DNA from 2 places in the Sneathiella aquimaris genome. Region 1 is predicted to be linked to the other one. Evidence: riboswitches for the same ligand, from Rfam matches in the RefSeq annotation. Region 1 holds a riboswitch; the other holds the start of a gene.
The links. A riboswitch is a leader RNA that binds a small molecule or an ion and turns the genes downstream of it on or off. The one in region 1 is predicted to bind cobalamin.
Positions count from the first base shown of each region.

Region 2: another riboswitch for cobalamin. It lies ahead of bluB (5,6-dimethylbenzimidazole synthase); the one in region 1 lies ahead of OIR97_RS04180 (DUF1636 domain-containing protein).

Region 1 is NZ_CP112881.1:901,889-912,846, reverse strand. Features, by position in the region: gene cobN (cobaltochelatase subunit CobN) at 1-2,710, opposite strand, end outside; gene cobW (cobalamin biosynthesis protein CobW) at 2,720-3,760, opposite strand; gene OIR97_RS04180 (DUF1636 domain-containing protein) at 3,770-4,171, opposite strand; cobalamin riboswitch at 4,275-4,506, opposite strand; gene OIR97_RS04175 (GlxA family transcriptional regulator) at 4,593-5,594, opposite strand; gene OIR97_RS04170 (sarcosine oxidase subunit beta family protein) at 5,697-6,950, shown strand; gene OIR97_RS04165 (sarcosine oxidase subunit delta) at 6,977-7,282, shown strand; gene OIR97_RS04160 (sarcosine oxidase subunit alpha) at 7,275-10,283, shown strand; gene OIR97_RS04155 (sarcosine oxidase subunit gamma) at 10,293-10,868, shown strand.
Region 2 is NZ_CP112881.1:3,659,306-3,670,263, reverse strand. Features, by position in the region: gene hisC (histidinol-phosphate transaminase) at 1-675, shown strand, start outside; gene OIR97_RS17325 (prephenate/arogenate dehydrogenase family protein) at 677-1,621, shown strand; gene OIR97_RS17320 (DUF2125 domain-containing protein) at 1,618-2,655, opposite strand; gene OIR97_RS17315 (DMT family transporter) at 2,758-3,660, shown strand; gene OIR97_RS17310 (gamma-glutamylcyclotransferase) at 3,660-4,253, shown strand; gene OIR97_RS17305 (DUF1127 domain-containing protein) at 4,365-4,589, opposite strand; gene bluB (5,6-dimethylbenzimidazole synthase) at 4,719-5,414, opposite strand; cobalamin riboswitch at 5,464-5,641, opposite strand; gene OIR97_RS17295 (adenosylcobalamin-dependent ribonucleoside-diphosphate reductase) at 5,693-8,014, opposite strand; gene OIR97_RS17290 (lysophospholipid acyltransferase family protein) at 8,119-8,790, opposite strand; gene OIR97_RS17285 (YdcF family protein) at 8,844-9,452, opposite strand; gene OIR97_RS17280 (D-glycero-alpha-D-manno-heptose-1,7-bisphosphate 7-phosphatase) at 9,449-10,000, opposite strand; gene OIR97_RS17275 (cell division protein FtsX) at 10,002-10,889, opposite strand; gene ftsE (cell division ATP-binding protein FtsE) at 10,886-10,958, opposite strand, start outside.

The DNA.
Region 1 (10,958 bases):
CCATAACCCACTCTGAGCCAGCGAGCCAACTTTCCCCCGCCGACATCCTGGCATCAGCCGTATAGTCTGTGTTTCCAGGGTCCATCTGCACTCCATACAAGCCGGGCTTAGGCCCAAAAACACGTGGATTTTTATCCTGATAGGGATTATCCGCAGTGCCTTCGTCCCGTGTGGCAAGGGTCGCCGTCGCCGCATTAAACAAATCCGACAGATTGGGGAAAATATCCCGAAACAGTCCTGACACACGCAAAGTTACGTCAATACGGGGACGGTCCAGCATCATTAGTGGCAAAATTTCAAAGCCCGTGACGCGATCGCTATTCTCGCCCCATTTGGGTTCAACCCCTGCTAAATGAAGTGCCATGGCAAATTCTTCACCCGCTGTCCTCATGGTCGCGGACCCCCAAAGATCAACAATCAGTGCGCGTGGATAGTCTCCGTGATCCTGCAAGTGGCGCCGAACCAGTTCTTCCGCAAGCTTTACACCCTGTGCGTAAGCCGCCCGGGTCGGTACCGCACGAGGATCTGTCGAATACAGATTGCGCCCTGTCGGCAAAACATCATCCCGTCCCTTGAACGGAGAGCCTGACGGCCCTGGGGCAACTGCCTGGCCAGAAAGAGCTTTTAACAGACCTTCCAATTCTGTAGATCCCGAGACGCCTTCCCCATATATATGCAAGCCATCTCCAAACTGGCTTTCCTTGATATCGCAAACAAAGCGGTCAATCCGAACAAGGGCCTCTGCGGCCGAGTGATCGGGCTCAATGCCGATATCCTCTTCAACTCCAGCTGCCTGCGCTTCCTCGCGAATGGCCGTTACCAAACGGTCCCGACGATTTGGGTCAAGACCGTCGGCAGTTGAATATTCATCCAAAAGCCGTTCCAACCGAACCATAGAAGATGGAACCGCGCTTTCCTTCATCGGCGGCGGCATATGCCCCAGTGTCACAGCGCCGATCCGTCGCTTGGCCTGCACCGCCTCGCCCGGATCATTCACAATAAATGGATAAATAACGGGCAATGATCCCGTTAAAACATCTGGCCAGCACTCGTCAGACAGGGCAACCGATTTACCGGGCAACCATTCCAGAGTGCCATGTGCCCCGATATGAACCAGGGCATCCAATTCATTGCCAGAAATCGTGCCGTGATGTTGTAGCCACAAATAGAAGGCCACATATCCGTGACAGGGAATTCGGGCGAGATCATGGTAATCATCGTCCCGTTCTGCCCGATGGCCTCTTTCCGGCTGCAAGGCAATGCTCACTTGTCCTTGGCGAAGGGCCCGAAATTCAAAGAACCCATTTCGGCAAGTAGGATCGTCTTCAGGGTCGCCCCACGCATCGCTTAAGTCCTGACGCAACTCACCAGGCAAGGCTTTCAGTGCTTGAAGATAAAGCTCCAGTGGCCACGTCACGGTGGATTGCAAAAGCTGGTTTGCCAGTGCTTCCGTCGGACCCGTCTGATATCCTTCTTTGTTTAGGAACGACAGTATTGCGTCCATCGAGGCGAGCGCATCCAGACCAACCGCATGCGCGATCTGATGATCTTTGCCCGGATAGGTGGACAATATAAAGGCCAGATGTTTTTCTGCCGCTGTTTTTCGGGCGAGCGTAATCCAGCGGCTGACCTGCTGAACAATCGCCGCAACCCGATTAAGGTCTGCACGGTGATAAAATCTTGAAAACTGCAAGTCTTCATGTCGGTTAGACGGCTCTTTAAAGCTTGTGACGGCTGTAAAAATTCGTCCATCCACCTCTGGCATGGCAACAAACATAGCAAGGTCTGCCGGTGACAAACCCCGTTCGCTCTCCGCCCATTTCTGGCTGGGTGCTGTGGACAAGGCCGTTTGAAAAACAGGGCATCCCGCGACTTCTAACGGAGATTTTCCGTTTGCCCCTTTGGCCGAAAAAGCCGTTAGATTAACAATCGCCTCAGGCTGCAATCCGGGCAACAACGCCTCAAGCCAGACAACCGTTTCATTCGCTTTCAGAGAGGCTGCGAAAACACCAAAACAGGCGAACCCCTTCTTACGAAATGCCCGGATCAGCGCGTCGACAGGCTCCAGATCGGCCGAGGTCAAATAGGACCGGTAAAAACTGATGATAATCGGACTTTGCGGAACGGCGGAAAAAGCTTCAAGTGTTTCAGCATATCCATGGTCAGGATCATAAAATCCATGCAGCGGAAGAGGCTGAACGCTCTCTTCAAAATCAGCATCTTCTGGCAGGGCGCCCGCCATGATTTTTAGCGCAGTTTCGGCCGCCGGTGCCCCGCCCTGATCACATAATGACTTCAAGCGCCGTAACGTCGGGACACTGACTGTCGACATTGCATCAAGGCGCGGATCATTCCGGCCGTCCGCAGGCAAAACCGCCAATGCAATCTTTTCCCTCCGGGCCAATTCATTTACCGCTGACAACCCATACTGCCAATATTGCTCGCCGCCGATAAGCCGGATCAGGATAGCCTTGGCGTCCTGCAACGTATTTTCGATATAGACATCGACCGAAAGCGGATGCTTCAGCGCCGCAAGATTGGCAAGCCGTACACTGGGCAAGTCCTCACGGGCCTGCTCCCAGCCTGCCGCGAAAGCCCCAAGATCACTGTCGGAAAACGACAAGACAACAAGATCAGCAGGATCCTGCCCCAGATCCTGTGCAACCTCGTTTTCTTCCAGACCATGACTTTCGCGAAAGACTACATGCATGAAAAATCCTTAACAGGCCTCGGCAAGGATCAAATTTACAGCGGGCGCATCCAAATCATGATGCTCCGCGATGACGACCAAACGACTTTCCCGCGGGCTCTGTCCCCATGCTTTATCATACTGCATCTGCACTCGAGAATTGACCGCTTGCAGCAAAAGACGCATCGGTTTTCCCGCTACGGCAACATACCCTTTTACTCTCAGAATATGATGCTTGTTGGCAAGATCAATAATCGCTGCTTCCAGACGGGCAGGGTCAGAAATTTCGGGCAGATCAACAATGATGGAATTGAAGTCATCATGCTCATGATCATCAGATCCGTCATGACAGGAAGGGCGTGCGTCCAGATCATCTTCAGCGGCCGCATTCAAACCAAGAATGACCCGTGGATCAACATCCCCATTAGTCATATCCAGTATCGGCAGGGTTTTTGTTGCAACCTCTGTGATCGCGGTGCGAGCCCGAGCCTTCAGGCTTTCATCTGCAAGGTCTGCCTTTGACAATAACACCAGATCTGCACATGTGATCTGATCATTGAAAACCTCAGCAAGCGGTGTTTCGTGATCCAGGCTATCATCGGCCAGTCGCTGGGCATCGACGGCAGCAACATCCGGCGCAAAACGGCCCGCTCCGACCGCTTCAGCATCCGCAACTGCGATCACGCCGTCAACGGTAATCCGGCTTTTGATCGCTGGCCAGTTAAAGGCTTTCAACAATGGCTTGGGCAATGCAAGTCCTGACGTTTCGATGACAATATGCTCAGGCTGTTCAGGCAGGGCCATCAGTGCTTCGATCGTGGGAATAAAGTCATCCGCAACCGTGCAGCAGATGCAGCCATTTGCCAACTCAACAATATTTTCAAGAGGGCAGTTTTCATCCGCGCAGGATTTAAGGATATCCCCATCCACACCCACATCGCCAAATTCGTTCACCAAAACGGCCAAGCGCTTACCTTGCGGATTTTGCATCATTTTACTGATCAGCGTTGTTTTTCCGCTTCCCAGAAAACCGGTGATTACAGTGACAGGAATTTTTGTCAAATCAGACATCTAAGAAACTCACTTTTCAGAAATAGAGGAATGCGCGCCTGTCATCGGCGGCATACGGGAAATCACTTGTTTGCGAAAGATAACCGGACGCTCTCGCCAAGGAACCAGGCCATCGTCCGTCTTATGATAGGCGGCAACACCTTTCAGGATATCTTCTACATCGGTTTCTGCGTCCATATGCCCATACACATAGGACCAGCGCCCTTCCCCTGCAAGCGCAACGGTACACCCATTTGAGCAGGCAGAAAGGCATTTAACAGGCAGAATTTTTATATTTTCAGACTCATTCTTTTCAAGCAGGGCTTGATAAAGACTTTCACCGGGCTTGGCGGTTGCTGTCTCTGCTATCGGGTTTTCCTCCGCATTAGATATGCGGTCACTTTTTTTGCAAGTGATACAGACATTTAGCACGACGCTCAATTTTTGCTCCATTCCATACAGGAACAGGGGGAGCCATCACGCAAACCGAACCTCAATCATTCGGAAAGCCCGCTGTAGAACACCCCGTCCACATTCGATCCTTCTTGGGTTGGCAGGTCTCCCGGCTTCTGAATACCCGATTCTTGCTCTCAGGCAGGCATCTGTCCTTCCCGGTATTACCCAGTGGCTAATAGATGCGTTTCCAGCTTACGGTCGCGGGGGCGGCTGATTTGGGCAAAATCCAACGGTTCGGACTTGGCCTGTTACATTCCCTTTTCACCCGGATCCAAACAATAGATCCAGACACCAACTCATTGTCGATACAGCACAAGGCTTCAAACTGTCAAGGTTATGGAACCAAACAAACCATTATGATCGCCGATTTCCCTTGCGGACCCACTCTGAAATCGCGTTAGGCAACTGCATCCACGGGCAAACTTTTTCGAAACCCGTTTGGTGTAATCCCAAAATGGCTTTTGAAGACCCGCGTGAAATGCGACGCATCACAAAATCCGGTGGACAACGCAATGTCTGTTATCGGCTGTGCTGTCGATGACAAAAGAAACCGGGCATTCTCCAGCCTGATCAGCTTATCGGCCTGCGCCGGGCTCATATCCAGCGCTTTTATAAAATGGGTTTCCAATTTTCGGCGTCCGACATTCAATCGCCGGGCAATCCGTGAGATGGTTTGAGGCACTTCCATTTCCTGTTGCATAATATGCAACGCACGCCGTACAAGCTCATCCGGCGTCTGAATACTGAGCGGGATACCCGGTTGTGTTTTCTCTCCGCCCAGCGCTGTATCAATAATCATGATATGCAGGCTTTTTCTGGCCTGATTGATCCCTACATGCCTCTCAACCAGAAAGGCCGCAAGTTGGGCCGCACTTGTGCCGCCCGAACAGGTTATCCGGTCTCCATCAACAACAAAAATCTGATCCGACACCGGTTCCACTCCGTCAAACTGATCAACAAAATCAGCGCGATGAAACCAACTCACACAACTGCGTCTGCCATCCATAAGTCCAATCTTGTGCAGGATAAAGCTGCCCGTGCAAATCCCAATAATCGGCACTCCTTTTTCAGCAGCCGTTTTCAGATATCGGCAATATTCCGCATCAAGATTACCAACTTCATCAATGAGGCCCCCAACTACCGCGATATAATCAAACTTTGATGGATCCCCCAATCGTTCTGTTGGTGTCACGGGAACACCGCTGCTGCACCTGATTGTATCCATGGTTGGTGACAAAATGGACCAACGGCATAAAATAGGACGACTGCCATCCCCGTCATCGGCCGCAAGCCGGAGTACGTCAACAAAATTTGCAAACGCGCTCAAGGTGAAATTTTTCGCCAGAATGAAGCCGACAGAAAGCCTGACTTCCTGTTGTGCGAGCTGCTTTTTTTGCATCTTTACTCTCTCTTGCGCAAATATACCAGAAAACCTTCGCAATTATACCATAGCAATCCAGTTGTTTCGATCACTATTCAAATGTTCACTTAAGGAATTGTCATGACACACTTTTCTGGATTATCTCTCCTTGCCAACGCCTTTTCGGGTCATAAAAACTGGACTGAGCAATGGCCGGACGCCACGCCTAAATCGGAATATGATGTCATCATCATTGGCGCGGGCGGTCATGGCTTGGGCGCCGCCTACTATTTAGCAAAAGAACATGGCATAACGAATGTCGCTGTTCTGGAAAAAGGCTGGCTGGGGGGTGGTAATACGGGCCGGAACACAACCATCATCCGGTCTAATTATCTGTATGATGAAAGCGCCGGTCTTTACGATCATGCCGTTGACCTATGGGATGGCTTGAGTCAGGAACTCAACTATAATGTGATGTTTTCCCAGCGCGGCGTCATGATGCTCGCTCATAGTGTCCATGATGTCCAAAGCTTCAAACGCCATGTACATGCAAATCGATTAAACGGCGTCGACAATAAGTGGCTGACCCCAGAGGAAGCAAAAGCCATCTGCCCGCCCCTGGATATTTCAAGCCACCGGCGCTATCCGGTTATGGGGGCAACTTTCCAACAAAGAGCCGGAACCGCCAGGCACGACGCTGTGGCGTGGGGATATGCGAGGGCCGCCGCCGCCCGCGGCATCGATATCATTCAAAATTGTCCCGTACTTTCCATCCGCCGCAGCCCTGATGGGGCGGTAGAGGGAGTGGAGACTGATAAAGGCTTTATAAAAGCGAAGAAGATTGCCGTTTCAGCCGCGGGCAACACCTCGGTGATCATGCAAACCGCAGGGGTCAAGCTGCCGTTGGAAAGCTATCCACTACAGGCACTCGTGTCTGAACCGGTCAAACCGATATTTCCCTGTGTTGTTATGTCAAACAGTGTTCATGCCTACATTAGCCAATCCGACAAAGGTGAACTGGTGATCGGTTCCGGGACAGATCAATATACGTCCTATTCCCAAAGGGGGGGCCTGCCATTGATCGAACATACAGTGGCGGCAATCTGTGAAATATTCCCCATTTTCAGGCGCATGAGAATGCTGCGCAAATGGGGCGGTATTGTCGATGTAACACCGGATCGCTCTGCTATTCTGGGGAAAACACCGGTCAAAGGACTTTATGTAAATTGTGGTTGGGGAACCGGTGGTTTTAAAGCCACCCCCGGCGCAGCCCATGTGTTGGCCCACACAGTAGCTCGGGATGAGCCCCACCCGATCAATGCACCATTTACACTGGAAAGATTTCAAACAGGCCGCCTGATTGACGAAGCCGCCGCGGCTGCGGTTGCTCATTGATCAGGGTCGGTGTCAAGGATACGCACATGCTCTTAATCCATTGCCCCTATTGTAAAGAAGACCTCCCTGAGCTGGAATTTTCCTATGCAGGAGAAGCCCATATTGCCCGTCCCGAAAACCCCGCGGACCTTGACGATGAAGCCTGGCGGGACTTTCTGTTTATTCGGAGTAACGTTCGCGGCATTCATCTGGAACGCTGGCGTCACATTCACGGATGTGCCCGTTTCTTCAATGCGGCAAGGAATACAGTCACTGACAAATTCCTGCTCACCTATAAAAGTGGCCTGCCCCGTCCGTCCGACGATACCCTGAAAGAGTTGGCCAATGACTAACTACCGGATACAAAACAAAGGGCGCATCAATTACAAAAAACGCATTAATTTTTCATTTGATGGCAAAAATTATCAGGGATTTGAAGGCGACACGGTTGCCTCTGCATTGCTGGCAAATGGCGTTCATCTAATGGGCCGGTCTTTCAAATATCACCGCCCAAGGGGGCCTGTTACAGCAGGATCTGAAGAGCCAAACGCCTTGATCGGAACCCAGCGACCGGACCGCGCCTCTGACCGGTATGAACCCAATACGCGGGCAACTTACCAGGAAATATATGAGGGCCTGATAACCACGAGCCAAAATAATTGGCCTTCTCTGACGTTCGATGTTGGCGCGATCAATGATCGATTTTCGAAATTATTTTCCGCGGGCTTCTACTACAAAACCTTTATGTGGCCCAAAAGTTTTTGGGACAAAGTCTACGAGCCCGCAATCCGTTCCGCTGCGGGTCTTGGTGTTTCTCCGGATAAAGCAGATCCGGATCACTATGCCTCCCGCTACCTGCATTGCGACATTCTGATCATTGGCGCAGGCCCTTCCGGTATCGCCGCCGCCTTACAGGCATCAGAAAACGATACGGCGTCAATCGTCCTTGTGGACGAAAATTCTGAAATAGGGGGCACCCTTCTCTCTGAAACACAGGTAACCATTGATCAGGAAGCCGCCAGCGATTGGCTGGCCAATGCCCTAACCAAACTACAAAACAAACAGAATGTTCGAATACTGACACGAACAACAGCCATCGGATATTACCACCAGAATATGGTGGGGTTAGCCCAGAAACTGACGGATCATCTATCTTCACCTCCACAGGATGCGCCCCGGGAACGGCTTTGGCGGGTGCGGGCGAAACAGGTCGTTCTGGCTCAGGGCGCAATGGAGCGGCCGCTTGTTTTTGACGGAAATGACAGACCGGGCGTCATGCTCAGCGGTGCGGCAAGCATCTATTTGAACCGGTATGGTGTTTTAGTCGGTCGAAAACCGGCATTTGTGACCTCCCATGACAGCGCTTGGTATTCAGCTTTTGAACTTGCGGATGCTGGTGCGGATATTGCCGCCGTTATTGATACCCGCTCTGATGTAAATCAGGCGCTTTGCGCCGAAGCAGACAAAAGAGGGATCCCCTATTTTCTGAACCATACGGTCAGTAAAACACAAGGCCGACTACGCATCAGCGCACTGACAATGAACGCGTTGAACGGCGACATTGTGAAGCCCGGGAATGTCATTCCCTGTGACGCGCTGCTCATGTGCGGTGGCTGGACCCCCTCGCTGCATCTCTTTTCGCATACAAAAGGCACTCTGAACTGGGATGAGAAGCAACAGGTTTTTCTTCCTGGCACCCTAACCGAGGAATGTCAAATTGCTGGCGCCTGCCGAGGTTTGTGGGGGATAGAAACATGCCTGGAGGATGGCATAAAAGCTGGGCTTGCAGCTTTGGAGGCGCTCCAATTGACCACAGATCAAATCTCCCATTCGGTTGCAAATGACCATATGGGGGAAGGTGTCACTCATAAGGAATTGCCCTCCGACAAACCTATAAATTCCCAAAAAGCATTCATCGATTTTCAAAATGACGTTTTGGCGAAAGACATTCGACTTGCCGTCCGCGAAGGCATGCGATCCATTGAACATGTCAAACGATACACCACAAATGGTATGGCAACGGATCAGGGTAAAATGTCCAATATGAACGGCTTGACCATTGCCGCTGATGCTTTGGGCAAAGACATTCCGAAAGTTGGACTAACAACCTTTCGCCCTCCTTACACACCCACTACCTTTGGAACCTTTGCCGGATACCATAAAGAGCAATGCTTTGAAGTCACGCGCAAATCACCGATCGATCGTTGGGCTGAAAAGAACGGAGCCGTTTTCGAGCCGGTGTCTTTGTGGCGCCGCGCCTGGTATTTCCCAAGATCAGGAGAGTCTCTGCACGATGCTGTGGCGCGTGAATGCGCGTCGACCCGCAAATCGCTCGGCATTTTCGATGCTTCTACTTTGGGAAAGATCAATATTATTGGCCCTGATGCCGCTGAATTCCTGAACCGTCTTTATACCAACCCCTGGACAAAGCTCGCGGTCGGTCGGTGTCGCTATGGTGTTCTTCTGGGAGAAGACGGATTTATTCGGGATGACGGCGTTATTGGCCGAATGGCGGAGGATAATTTCCATGTCACCACAACAACGGGTGGTGCCGCAAGTGTCCTCAATATGATGGAGGATTATCTGCAAACAGAATGGCCTGATTTACAGGTATGGCTAACATCGACGACAGAACAATGGGCGACCATTGCCATTAACGGGCCAAACGCACGCAACATGCTGGCGCCGTTGGTCGAAGGGTTGGATATTTCCGATACCGCTTTTCCTCATATGTCGGTTGCTGATTGCACGGTTGCCGGCATGAAGGCCCGACTATTCAGAATGTCGTTCACCGGTGAGCTAGGCTTCGAAATCAACGTCCCCGCGTCGCAAGGGCTTCTTCTGTGGGATGCACTGATGGCAGCTGGTAAACCCTATGACATATGCCCATATGGCACGGAAACCATGCATGTCTTGAGAGCCGAAAAAGGATATATCATTGTCGGGCAGGATACCGATGGAACCCTTACTCCTTTTGACGCTGGTCTTGGTTGGGCAATTGGTAAAAAGAAACCCGATTTTGTAGGCAAGCGGTCACTTGATCGCCCCGATATGCACAAAACCGACAGAAAACAGTTAGTCGGCCTTAAAACAAAAATACCGGAACAGGTCCTCGAAGAAGGAGCACAGATTGTCAACACCCCGGACGAAGTCATTCCCGCGAAAATGGTAGGGCATGTCACATCCTCTTACTGGAGCGAAACTCTGGGGCACTCCATAGCTTTGGCCGTTATCGAAAATGGACTAAACCGTCTGGGGGAAACCGTCTACATTCCTATGCCAAATGAGATATTGGCGGCTGAAATAGTGAAAACCGTTTTCTATGACCCCGATGGTCTTCGTTTAAACGGGTAAGGAACAATTATGAATATACAGATACCCGATACGCTTAACATATCAGCCGATACCCTCCACATCGAAGCAGACCCAAACGCTCCGGTATACCTGCGGCTTAATCCTCACATTGTGCGGTTCAACTTGCGTACAGTCTGTGCCCAGCTGACAAGATTTTCAGAAGAATTTGGCATAACAATTCCAGACACTATTCATACGTGGAACAGGTTAGGTACGAAAAGCGCGCTATGTCTCGGGCCGGATGAATGGCAATTACAAATTGACCCGGACGAGAAAGAAGAGATCATCAATCGCTTTGCAGCACTTGGGAAAACAGTTCCTCATAGCCTGAGTGATATTTCGGACCGTCAGATATCCATCGAAATTGGCGGACCAAAAGCCATTGAGTTACTCTCCATCGGCTGCCCCAGAGATCTCTCGACCCTTTCTGTAGGAAAAGGGACAAGAACCCTTTTTGATACTGTCGAGGTCACAATTTTTCGGCAAGCCGCCACCACTTTTCACCTCGAAGTCTGGCGTTCATTTTTTCCGCATGTTTGGGCTTTGCTAAATACCGGCACAAAAGAAATAGCAACTGGCCTTTAACAAAAACGAAACCATAATAACATTTATTTATATTTATATTCTCTTAGAAGGAGTAATCACTAAATATTCGATCTTTTTATTTAAACCCGC
Region 2 (10,958 bases), 1.2 Mb from region 1:
GTTGATGCATTGCTCGCCGCCGTAACAGATAAAACGAAAATTGTGTTTTTGGCGAATCCCAATAATCCGACCGGCACCTATATCCCGTTTTCTGAGGTAGAACGCCTGCAGGCGGGGTTGCGATCTGATATTTTGCTGGTGCTGGATGCGGCCTATGCAGAATATGTGACAAAAAGCGATTATGAGGCTGGTATTTCATTAGTAGAACGGTCTGAAAATGTCGTGATGACACGGACATTTTCCAAGATTTATGGTCTTTCTGCCCTGCGGGTTGGATGGGCGTTTGGACCACAGGCCGTGATCGATGTTTTGCACCGGATCCGGGGCCCTTTTAATGTAAACGCGATTGCACAGGCAGCGGCTGTGGAAGCCGTACGAGATCAGGAGTTCGTGCAAAAAGCGCGGGAACATAATGATAAATGGTTGCCGATCTTAACCCAAAGCCTTCGTGGGCTGGGGCTTGATGTCACGGATAGTGTTGGCAATTTTGTTCTGATGAATTTCAAGGATACGGGTAAATCAGCCGCTGATGCTGAGGCATTTTTAAGTGCGCGTGGACTTGTTTTGCGCAGTGTCGCTTCTTACGGTTTGCCAGATAGTTTACGGATGTCGATCGGGCTGGATGATGATAACCGGGCCGTCATAGAGGCCCTTCGCGAATTTCTGGAACAGTAAAATGTCGAAAGAGACCACCGTTAAATTTAAGAAGATGGCCCTGATCGGTATCGGTTTGATCGGATCGTCCATTGCCCGCGCCGCGCGTCAGAAAAATCTGGTCAGCGAAATTGTCTGTTCAGCAAGAACACACGACACCCGAAGGGTAGCGCTTGAACTGGGCATTGTTGATCATGCTTATGAGCGCGCAGCGGACGCTGTGGCCGGCGCAGACCTGATCATTTTATGTACCCCTGTTGGTACCTATGGGGCGCTCGCCAAAGAAATACAGCCGCATCTGGAACCGGGGGCACTGGTAACGGATGTGGGGTCAGTCAAACAAATGGTAGTCGAAGCCATTGAGCCGTTTATTCCGGAGGGTGTTGATTTCGTGGCCGGGCATCCGATTGCGGGTACTGAGAAATCCGGACCGGCCGCTGGATTTGCTGAATTGTTCGAGAAACGCTGGTGTATTCTTACGCCGTCAGAAAAATCGACGGAGGCCGGCATCGAAAAGCTTTCCGATTTCTGGCGCGGAATGGGCAGTAGCGTTGAGAATATGGATGCTAAACATCACGATCTTGTTCTCGCTATTACCTCGCATATTCCGCATTTGGTAGCCTATAATATTGTTGGAACAGCTGATGATTTGCAGGAGGTCACACAATCAGAAGTGATCAAATATTCTGCAGGTGGTTTCCGGGACTTTACCCGTTTGGCGGCGTCTGATCCGACAATGTGGCGGGATGTTTTTCTGAATAACAAAGACGCCGTTCTGGAAATGCTTGGTCGGTTTTCAGAAGACCTGACAGCTTTGCAGCGGGCAATCCGCTGGGGCGACGGGGATGCTTTGTTTCAGATGTTTTCCCGCACCCGGGCTATTCGTCGCCAGATTATTGATGCCGGTCAGGAAACCGCAGAAGCAGATTTCGGACGGACCGCCCATGTTGAGGATCAATCCGATTAAAAGAGGGGATCAATTTTGCCAAGGAAAATTGGGCCCAGATAGATCCCTCCGGTTTGAAATGTCAGCGGTATCTTAAGAACACGGACACCTTCTTCGTTTTCGCGGGCGAGCAAATTTACGGCAAACTCGACGGTTTGAATGTTCTTTCTGTTAAGGCGGCCTGCATCAACGAACGCTTCGATCAGATCATTGAACCCCTTGATATTGGCCGAAAAGGCACCTATTGGGCGGTTGGCCTCGTCTAACGCCAAAGTCCCGTTGGTCACGATCTCGGTATCCCCTTTTAAGAATAGCAGCTCCTGAATGTCGATAGAGCCCCCGTTTTCCCGCCAGGCAGTGATAGTGCCCGCGTTCCTGAAATCCTGCCACGAGCCTTCGAGAACGGCAGAGATAGCCAGCTTTTCAATCGTTTCGCCTAAGAAATGATTTTTGTCATCAATCAACTTGACCTGATCCGCTCGCAGGACAAGTTGACGGCCAGATACGGATGTTTCTTTGTGATCCTTATCTGAATATGTGGTTGGCTGTTCACGCTCGTGAATTTGAAGCCGGTTCACTGTTATCGGTGCGCGCCAGTCAGGCTCAAGTCGAAGATTGGTGCCATCAAGCGCAAGCTTCTCTAATTGTCCGGAGAGGGTCAGAGTTGCGCTACCAAGAAGCGAGTCTGAATTTAGGGTTGCGGACCGGCTTATACCCTTGTCCTGCCAGTTTGTCTTGAGCGTGTTCTTGGCGCCAAAGATCACATGGGTCACATTCCAGGGTTCCATGACAATCCATAAATCCTTCCCTTCAATTCGGGCCTGTCTATCCGGATTGGGTTCTTTTATGGAGAAGTCGGCAAATGAAAGCCGTACTCTGTAAGGGAAGTCAGATATCTCTATAGGACTGTTTTCAATGACATATCCCAGTTCGGTTTTGGCCTTTTTCCAGTTGTGATAGGCCTGTTCTGCGGTGTCGGCAACACTTTTCCACCACAGGGCATATCCCCCAATAAGAACAGCAAGTCCAATCAACGAGGATAGGATGATACGCATGAAATAGTTCCCAATTCTTCTAACGCTTGAGCTTTGTGCAGGCACTCTATAAGTTTACGAGCCTGTCTGTCACTGACTTTCCAATGAAAAGTTTAACCCATTATGCCGAACGCTCACCCTGCGAGTAAAAACACGATTATGCTGACGATGATGCCCGCGGTCTTTGTCTTCTTGTGGAGCACGGGCTTTATCGGCGCAAAGCTTGGGTTACCATATATCGAACCCATGACATTTCTTGCGGTGCGTTTTGGAATTTGTGTTTTATTGTTTTTACCTCTGGTAACGCTAACGCGGACGCGTTGGCCGGACCGCTGGCAGGATTGGGGGCATATCGGATTTGCCGGCCTGCTGATGCATGGGGGATATCTGGGGTTCGTCTTCTGGTCAATTGGATTGGGTGTTCCGGCAGGAACATCGGCCCTTATTGTCGGAATTCAGCCGCTTATTGTCGGAGCGATGGCCGGAATTCTACTTTCTGAAAAAGTAAGCCGGATACAATGGGCGGGGCTATTATTCGGTTTGCTTGGCGTCTTTCTGGTCGTCGCGGAAAAACTGTCACTGGGGGAGGGGTCTGTTTTCGCCATTGGTCTTAGTTTTTTGGCTTTGTTATCCATATCTTTTGGCACCCTATACCAGAAAAAATATTGCTCCGGCATGAGCCTGAAGAGCGGTAATTTCATCCAGTTCATTGTTGCAACGGCCTATTTTGTGGGCATGTCGTTTCTCTTGGAAGACCGTATCATTGTCTGGAGCGGGGAGCTGGTGTTCGCTTTAGCCTGGTTGGTCTTTGTTCTTTCTTTGGGGGCTGTCAGTCTGCTTTACATTCTCCTCAGAAATGGAGCGGCGGCTAATGTCTCAAGTCTTTTCTATCTTGTGCCACCTTGTACGGCTGTCGTTGCTTTCCTATTATTTGACGAACGCCTGGCATTTGTTTCCCTTCTTGGAATGGGAATAACAATTGTTGGGGTGGCTCTTGTGAATATTAAACCCAGAACGGCTTCTTGATGCGTAAATATGACCTTGTAATAGAACCGGACCTGCCGCCGGTTGATCATCCGCTTCCTGACTTACCAGAAGGAGAGGATTTGTGGATATTTGGCTACGGCTCTTTGATGTGGCGGCCGGGATTTGATCACAAAGGGACGGCAGATGCACAGGTGTATGGATATCATCGGTCTTTTTGCGTCTCTTCGGTTGTGCACCGTGGAACCCGAGAAAAACCGGGTTTGGTTTTGGGGCTGGACTCGGGTGGTTCCTGCCGAGGAAAAGCAATTCTGTGCCCGTCCGATATCCGGGAGCCTGTGATCGATTATTTATACCGGCGGGAAATGGTCACGCGCGTATATGTCCCCAAGATGGTGCAGTTAAAACTGCTGGATCGAGATGAAAGGGTGACAGCGCTGACTTTTGTTGCGGATCCAAAGCATGAACAATATTGTGGCCGCCCAACGATAGAAGAAGCGGCGCGTATTATTGCGTCGGCGTCAGGCCGCGGTGGTCCCAATCGGGATTATCTGAAAAGCACCGTAGATCATTTGGACGAATTCGGTATTGCAGACGGCCCGTTGCATAAGATTTTGGCTTTGGTTGAAGGCTAGGGCGGCATGTTTGCAGACAAAAAAACACCCCCAGCCAAAAATGCGTGAGGGTGTTTTCAAAACAAACAGGGTGGGGACAGACAAAAGGGGGGGAATCTGTCCCTGTGCTCCCTATTTGAACAGTGATTTTGCGACTGGCTCGATATCCGCTTTATCCAGACCAATATCTGCAAGACAACGACTGTCCAGTGAATTCAGGGCGTTTACTGTCTTTCTGTAACGACGTTGCTGTTGAAAGGCATCAACCAGCTTTTCAGCACGAATGACAACAAAAAGAACAGCCCGTTGAATTTCTTCAGCGGCATTATAGGATGTATTAAATGGTAAGACAGTCATCGCTCAATCCTCACTAAATTCGATGACCGACATATAAGACAGTTCTTTCGAAATGAGATTCAGAATTATGGCACTTCACCTATGCAGTTTTTGCATATCTTAGAGCTTTCTGATTTAAGGATTAATTATTTATTTTGGTGTATCCGGCGAATTTTCCTGCCAGCTTTCTTCAAAGATCAGATCGTCTAACAATAACCGTTTTCGCCAGCCTTTTGCTTCCAGCTCTGGCTGGGAATAAAGCTCATCCACATATCCAAGGCATAGATATCCAACGATTTCAATGTCTTCGGGGATATCCAGAAGTGATTTAAGGTCGGAATCGTGAAAGATACTGACCCAACCAACGCCAATACCTTCAGCCCGCGCCGCCAGCCACAGATTTTGTATCGCGCAAACGGTGCTGTAAACATCCATATTCTGGTTATGGGTACGGCCCAAAACCACCTTGCCGCCGCGGCTTCGATCACAGGTGATACAGATATTGATCGGCGCTTTTCGAATGCCTTCCAGCTTCAGGGATTGATATTTTGATTTTTTCTCGCCGGTGAACATTAAGGCAGCTTCATCATTTGCTTTTGAAAAGGCCTGCCAGATCCGATTCCGATTCTGTTGGTCGCGGATTAAAATAAAGTTCCATGGCTGCATGAATCCAACAGAGGGTGCGTGATGAGCGGCCAGTAAAATCCGTTGTAAAACATCGTCCGGTATTTCTTTGGGTAAAAACTGATCCCGGACATCCCGCCGCGTGAAGATAGCTTTATAAACCGCATCCCGTTCTTCCGTGGTAAAACGGTCTGCATCCGTCAGCATGATGTGTTCTTTCATTGTTCGATCCCCAACAACTTGCAAAGACACCCGTTCTGCTGTCCACGCAGTAGGGCTATGGTGTCTGGCCGGTCTTCTGACTAAGGGTCGTTTGGTTGATGGGCCTTCCCGGATTGCTCCAGTGGTATTTCCCTAACCATCACCATCACAGCGTTGGGCACGTTCCGGAGTATCACCGGATTCCCGATTCTCCCGACAACGCGGGCACCAGACGCCTTAATATGCGCACGGTTATTTTCTGAAAACAAGGACAAAGGGCGGACATCTTTGTCGGACCGCTAGCTACATTTTGAAAATCCGCAGGAAGCACAGGTATCACAGCCCTCACTCTTGATTAAGGACGCTTCACCGCATTCGGGGCATTGCCGTTGTAGACCGGTTCGATCCTGCATTTGGGAACTGCCGACGCTTTGTCGTTTTGAGTTTGTTTCCGGATCCCGTTTGGCCGGATCCGGTAAGAAACCAATTTGAACAAGATGGGTTTCAACCACATCTCCAATGGCAGCCAGTAGTGAAGGCACATAGCGCCCTTGCATCCAGGCACCACCGCGGGGGTCGAAAACAGCCTTCAATTCCTCAACGACGAAACTGACATCACCGCCACGCCGGAAAACGGCTGAGATCATTCGCGTCAGAGCCACTGTCCAGGCGAAATGCTCGACATTTTTGGAATTGATGAAGATTTCAAAGGGTCGGCGCCGACCATCCTGAATAACATCGTTCAGGGTGATATACATTGCATGATTGCTTTCCGGCCACTTCAATTTATAAGTCTGGCCGGGCAGAGTGCCGGGGCGGTCAAGCGGGCGGGTCATGTAAACAATACCGCCGGCTTCAAAACTGTCTTTTGGCCGGGGTGTTGGTTCCTCCAGAGGTAGCGAGGATTGCGATTGGTTTTCCTCTGTTTTGCTGGTTTCCAGAACGGCGCCCGTGATGTCGTTGGGGCGGTACGTGGTGCAGCCCTTGCAGCCGGTTTCATAGGCTTTCAAGTAAATATCCTTGAAATGCTCAAAGCTGATATCTTCCGGGCAATTAATGGTTTTCGAGATGGAACTATCAACAAACTCCTGAACGGCCGCCTGCATTTTGACATGATCCATCGGCTTTAGAATCTGCGCGTCCACAAAATAATCGGGAAGCGGTACATTTTCGCCCTTCAACCTTCGGAATAACCTGAGCGCATAGTCCGTAACCTCTTCGGCCTTGCGGGTGCCATCCGGCATCAGGACATTCCGGGTATATGAAAAACTGAAGACAGGTTCCAATCCACTGGAGATATTATTGGCCAGCAGGGAAATGGTTCCTGTGGGGGCGATGGAGGTCAGAAGTGCGTTTCGAATACCATGCTTTTTAAGAGCGTCCTGAATGTCTGCATCAAGTTCCTGAACGGTTTCCCCGGCCAGATACTGGTCTTTGTCGAAGAGAGGAAACGCGCCTTTTTCTTTGGCCAGATCGGTAGAGGCAAGGTAGGCGGACCGCCGAATGGCCGCCATCCATTGGCGGGTTATGGAAACGGCCTCATCTGATCCATAGCGTATGCCGCACATGATCAAGGCATCGGCCAACCCGGTAATACCCAGACCAATCCGGCGTTTTGCATTGGCTTCCTGTGCTTGCTGTTCCAACGGAAAACCAGACACATCAATCACATTATCCATCATACGAATTGCTGTGCGAACAAGGCTGTCCAATTGCTCCAGATCCAGATGGGCACTTGTTTCAAAAGGTTTTTTGACAAGTTTTGTCAGATTGACAGAGCCAAGTAAGCAGGCACCATAGGGTGGCAAAGGTTGTTCGCCGCACGGGTTGGTGCCCGAAATTGTTTCCGCATAATGCAGGTTGTTACGCCGATTGATCCGATCGATAAAGATGACCCCCGGTTCAGCAAAGGCATAGGTGGAGCGCATGATTTCGTCCCACAGGGCCCGTGCGCTGACCGTTTTATACAAGGTCCCTTCAAATACAAGATCCCAGGAATCGTTTTTCTTTACCGCCTCCATAAAGGCGTCGGTCACCAGAACCGATAAATTGAACATGCGAAGGCGGCCCGGTTCGCGTTTGGCAGTGATGAAATCCTGAATGTCCGGATGATCGCAGCGCATGGTCGCCATCATCGCACCCCGACGGGATCCCGCACTCATTATGGTGCGGCACATACTATCCCAAACATCCATGAAACTTAAGGGACCGGATGCATCAGACCCCATTCCGTGAACAGGGGCGCCTTTAGGCCGCAATGTCGAGAAATTGTAACCGATTCCTCCGCCCTGTTGCATGGTAAGGGCGGCTTCCTTCAGATTGTCAAAGATGGAGGACATATCATCCGGGATATCCCCCATCACAAAACAGTTGAACAGGGTTACTTTTCGCTTGGTGCCGGCCCCGGCAATGATTCGGCCAGCGGGTAGAAATTTGTAATCCTCAAGCGCTTCGTAAAAAGATCTTTCCCATTTTTCAGGGCTTTTTTCAGGGGCCGCAAGTGCCTTTGCGATGCGCTTCCAGGTATCTTCAATGGATCGCTCAACCTGTTTGTTATCGGCAGATTTAAAGCGATATTTCATATCCCAGATTTGCTGTGAGATCGGGGCGACTGAAGACATGGGAACTCCTGGCTAACCAAAACTCTAATTTACGACAGTATATAGTAAACACCCCGATAAATGAAATGATCGATCCATATATTAAACCGTTTTGGTTGGTTGCCTTAGGAGAGATGGGCTTTGCGTCCTTCTTCAACCAGCTCTTTTGTTTTCGGCTCGATTGTCTCTTTCAGCTGCGCCATGAAGTCTTTGCGTTTCAAACCAGCGGGAATTGGTGGAAGGAATTCGATTATGATGGTTCCGGGTTTACAGACGAACTGTTTCCGTGGCCAGAAAACACCGGTGTTCAGGGCCATCGGTGTGACGGGGGTATCCAGTTTGGAATAAAGGGCCGCAATACCCGGCTGATAGGGAAGATCACTGTCCAGCGCGCTGCGCGTACCCTCTGGGAAAATGACAATTGGCCGGTCATTTGACAGCGCATCCTGTGCCTGTTTGATCATCGCTTTTAAAGCGGCAGCATGGCCGTTTCTGTCAACCGCAATCATTTCGGTCTTTTTGCAATACCACCCGTAAATCGGGATGCTCAACAGCTCTTTTTTCAAGACCATGGCTGGATCTTTCAGCAACGCGTGAAAAACCATGGTTTCAAATGCGGACTGATGTTTTGCGGCGATGAGGCCAGCCCCTTTTGGAATATATTCCTGTCCGCGAATCTCGACTTTAAGGCCACAGATCGTGCGCATCAGGAACATTATCCCGCGGGTCCAGATTGATTGGCCCAGCACAATCCATTTTTTGTCAAATGCCAGGGCAGGCAAAAACAGAAGGTTCATGAAAATGGACCAAAGCCAAAAACACGGAAAAAAGAGAGTTGATCTTAAAAAAGTCACGTATCGGGTCCACTCATAGCAATCATTTCAATTCTGGCTCGAACCAGACTGATGACATATTTGTTAAACTCAGCAACCAGTACATACAGTAACTTGGGGCTGCGCCACCAGCGTTTTAGTGCATCGGTATCATCAGCGGGAGCATAGGCGATCAGGTTTTTGTCCGGAAGTTGCCGACGCAACTCAACAAGGGATCTGGGCATATGATAGGCGCTGGTCACAACCAGAATGTCATTAAAGCCATGCTCCTCGGCCCAGAGCGATGCTTCATAGGCGTTTCCAACCGTATCTTTTGCAATTCGGCCAAGATCGACACAGCAATCCATAAGAACGGTGCTTTCTCCCATTGCTTTACCAAGTTGCGTTTTTGTAACGCTGGTATGCACGCCCGATACCAGTAAGCGCTTTCCGGCCCCTGTTTTCAGCAATTCAAAGCCCAGTTTCAGGCGTCCGGGGGTACCGGTCAGGATGACAATTCCGTCAGCGCTGGTGCTATTGGAATATATCCCGCTCGTAATTTCCCGGACATAAAACAGAAAGGCACCAGCCCATAGCGCGATCAGGATCAAAAGAAGCTGTATGAAGATTCGGGATCTGGGTTTCATGGCTTAAAACGTCCATCCAGAATGAAACGGGTCGCCTCAGATAAATCTTTCGCAACGGTGATGGGAAGTATTTCAGGATCAAATCCATCTTTCTGGGTTTTAAGTCCCTTGCCCGTCTGTACCAGAATGCGATGGCACCCCGCTTTTTGTGCTGCCTGCAGATCCCGCAGGCTGTCCCCGATCATGACCGCGTGTTCCGGGGCTGTCCGAAATTGGCTAAGTGCACTCCTGATCATGCCAGCACCGGGTTTTCTGTTTTCAGTCGCTTCCCACGGGGTATCCGGGGCAAAGAAAATCTGATCGATTTTCCCGTTTTGGCGGCGTAATTCCGTGCGCAGTTTATTGTGAATGCTGGTCAGGGTCTCTTCCGTAATAAGCCCCCGGCCAATGCAGGATTGGTTTGTAACGATCACAACATAATGTCTGGCTGCATTGAGTGCGGCAATGGCTTCAAGGGCGTTGGGAATAAAAACCAGTTCGTCCGGTGATTTGACAAAATCGGTCCGGTCTTCATTTATGACGCCATCTCTATCCAGTAAAACCAGCACGCTACATCATCCGTTTTAGTGAGCCCAATACGATCCAGCGCACTGTATATCTCGTCAGAAGTGCTACCAGAACGGGAAGCATAGACAAAGCAACCCATCCTTCCAATATCATTGTTGGCGCGGTGATCAAACTGGCATCCAGACGGCCAGCGAGAAAGGAAAAGATCTGCATAACCAGAAGCGCAAGAAAGAGGCCGGGCAGGGCACCCAGAAAGCTGAGCCGGGTAAAATAATTCTGAAACTGGCGAGCGATATATTTGTCCTGAGCACCGATCAGATGAAGAACTTCAATGATGTCCTGATGCATCACCATACCCGTTCGCGCGGCAAAAATAACGATAATGACCGTGACAATACTGATCAGCAGCATGATGGCACCGGCAAGGATTTGTACCGAGCGGGCCAGCAGGATCATCTTGTTCAACCAAGGCCGGTGGGTGTTTAAAACAGCGCCCGGAACGGCATCCGACAATTTCTTGGCAGCAGCCAGTAAATCGACAGAACTCCCTTCTGCAATGGTAACTTCAATCAGCCTGGGAAGGGGCAGGTTCTTAATCACGTCGGCCCGTCCCAGATATGGCTCTAGTAATTTGGCTGTATCTGACTTGTCTAACGGCTGCACCTTTTCAAGGCCCGGAAAGGTTTTTAGAAAATCGGTTGCGATCCGGACTTTCTTATCCAGATTGGTGCCTTCTTCATAAGCAATCTCGACCGTGAGGTTGCCACTAACCGCGTTCGACCAGTCCTGAACAGCAGAATGGATGGAAAAAAGCCCGGCCAGAGCAAGGCTCGCCAGAAAAATCATGGAGGAAATGACGACAGGCAGATATTTACTGGAAACGTCCTTTTCCAGCTGCAATTCTGCGGATTTACCAAATACACTTATCACAAGGTACTCCGATGATATTGTTCCAGATACTCGTCTGACCGGCTGAAATGAAGGGTGCTGTCTTTCAGA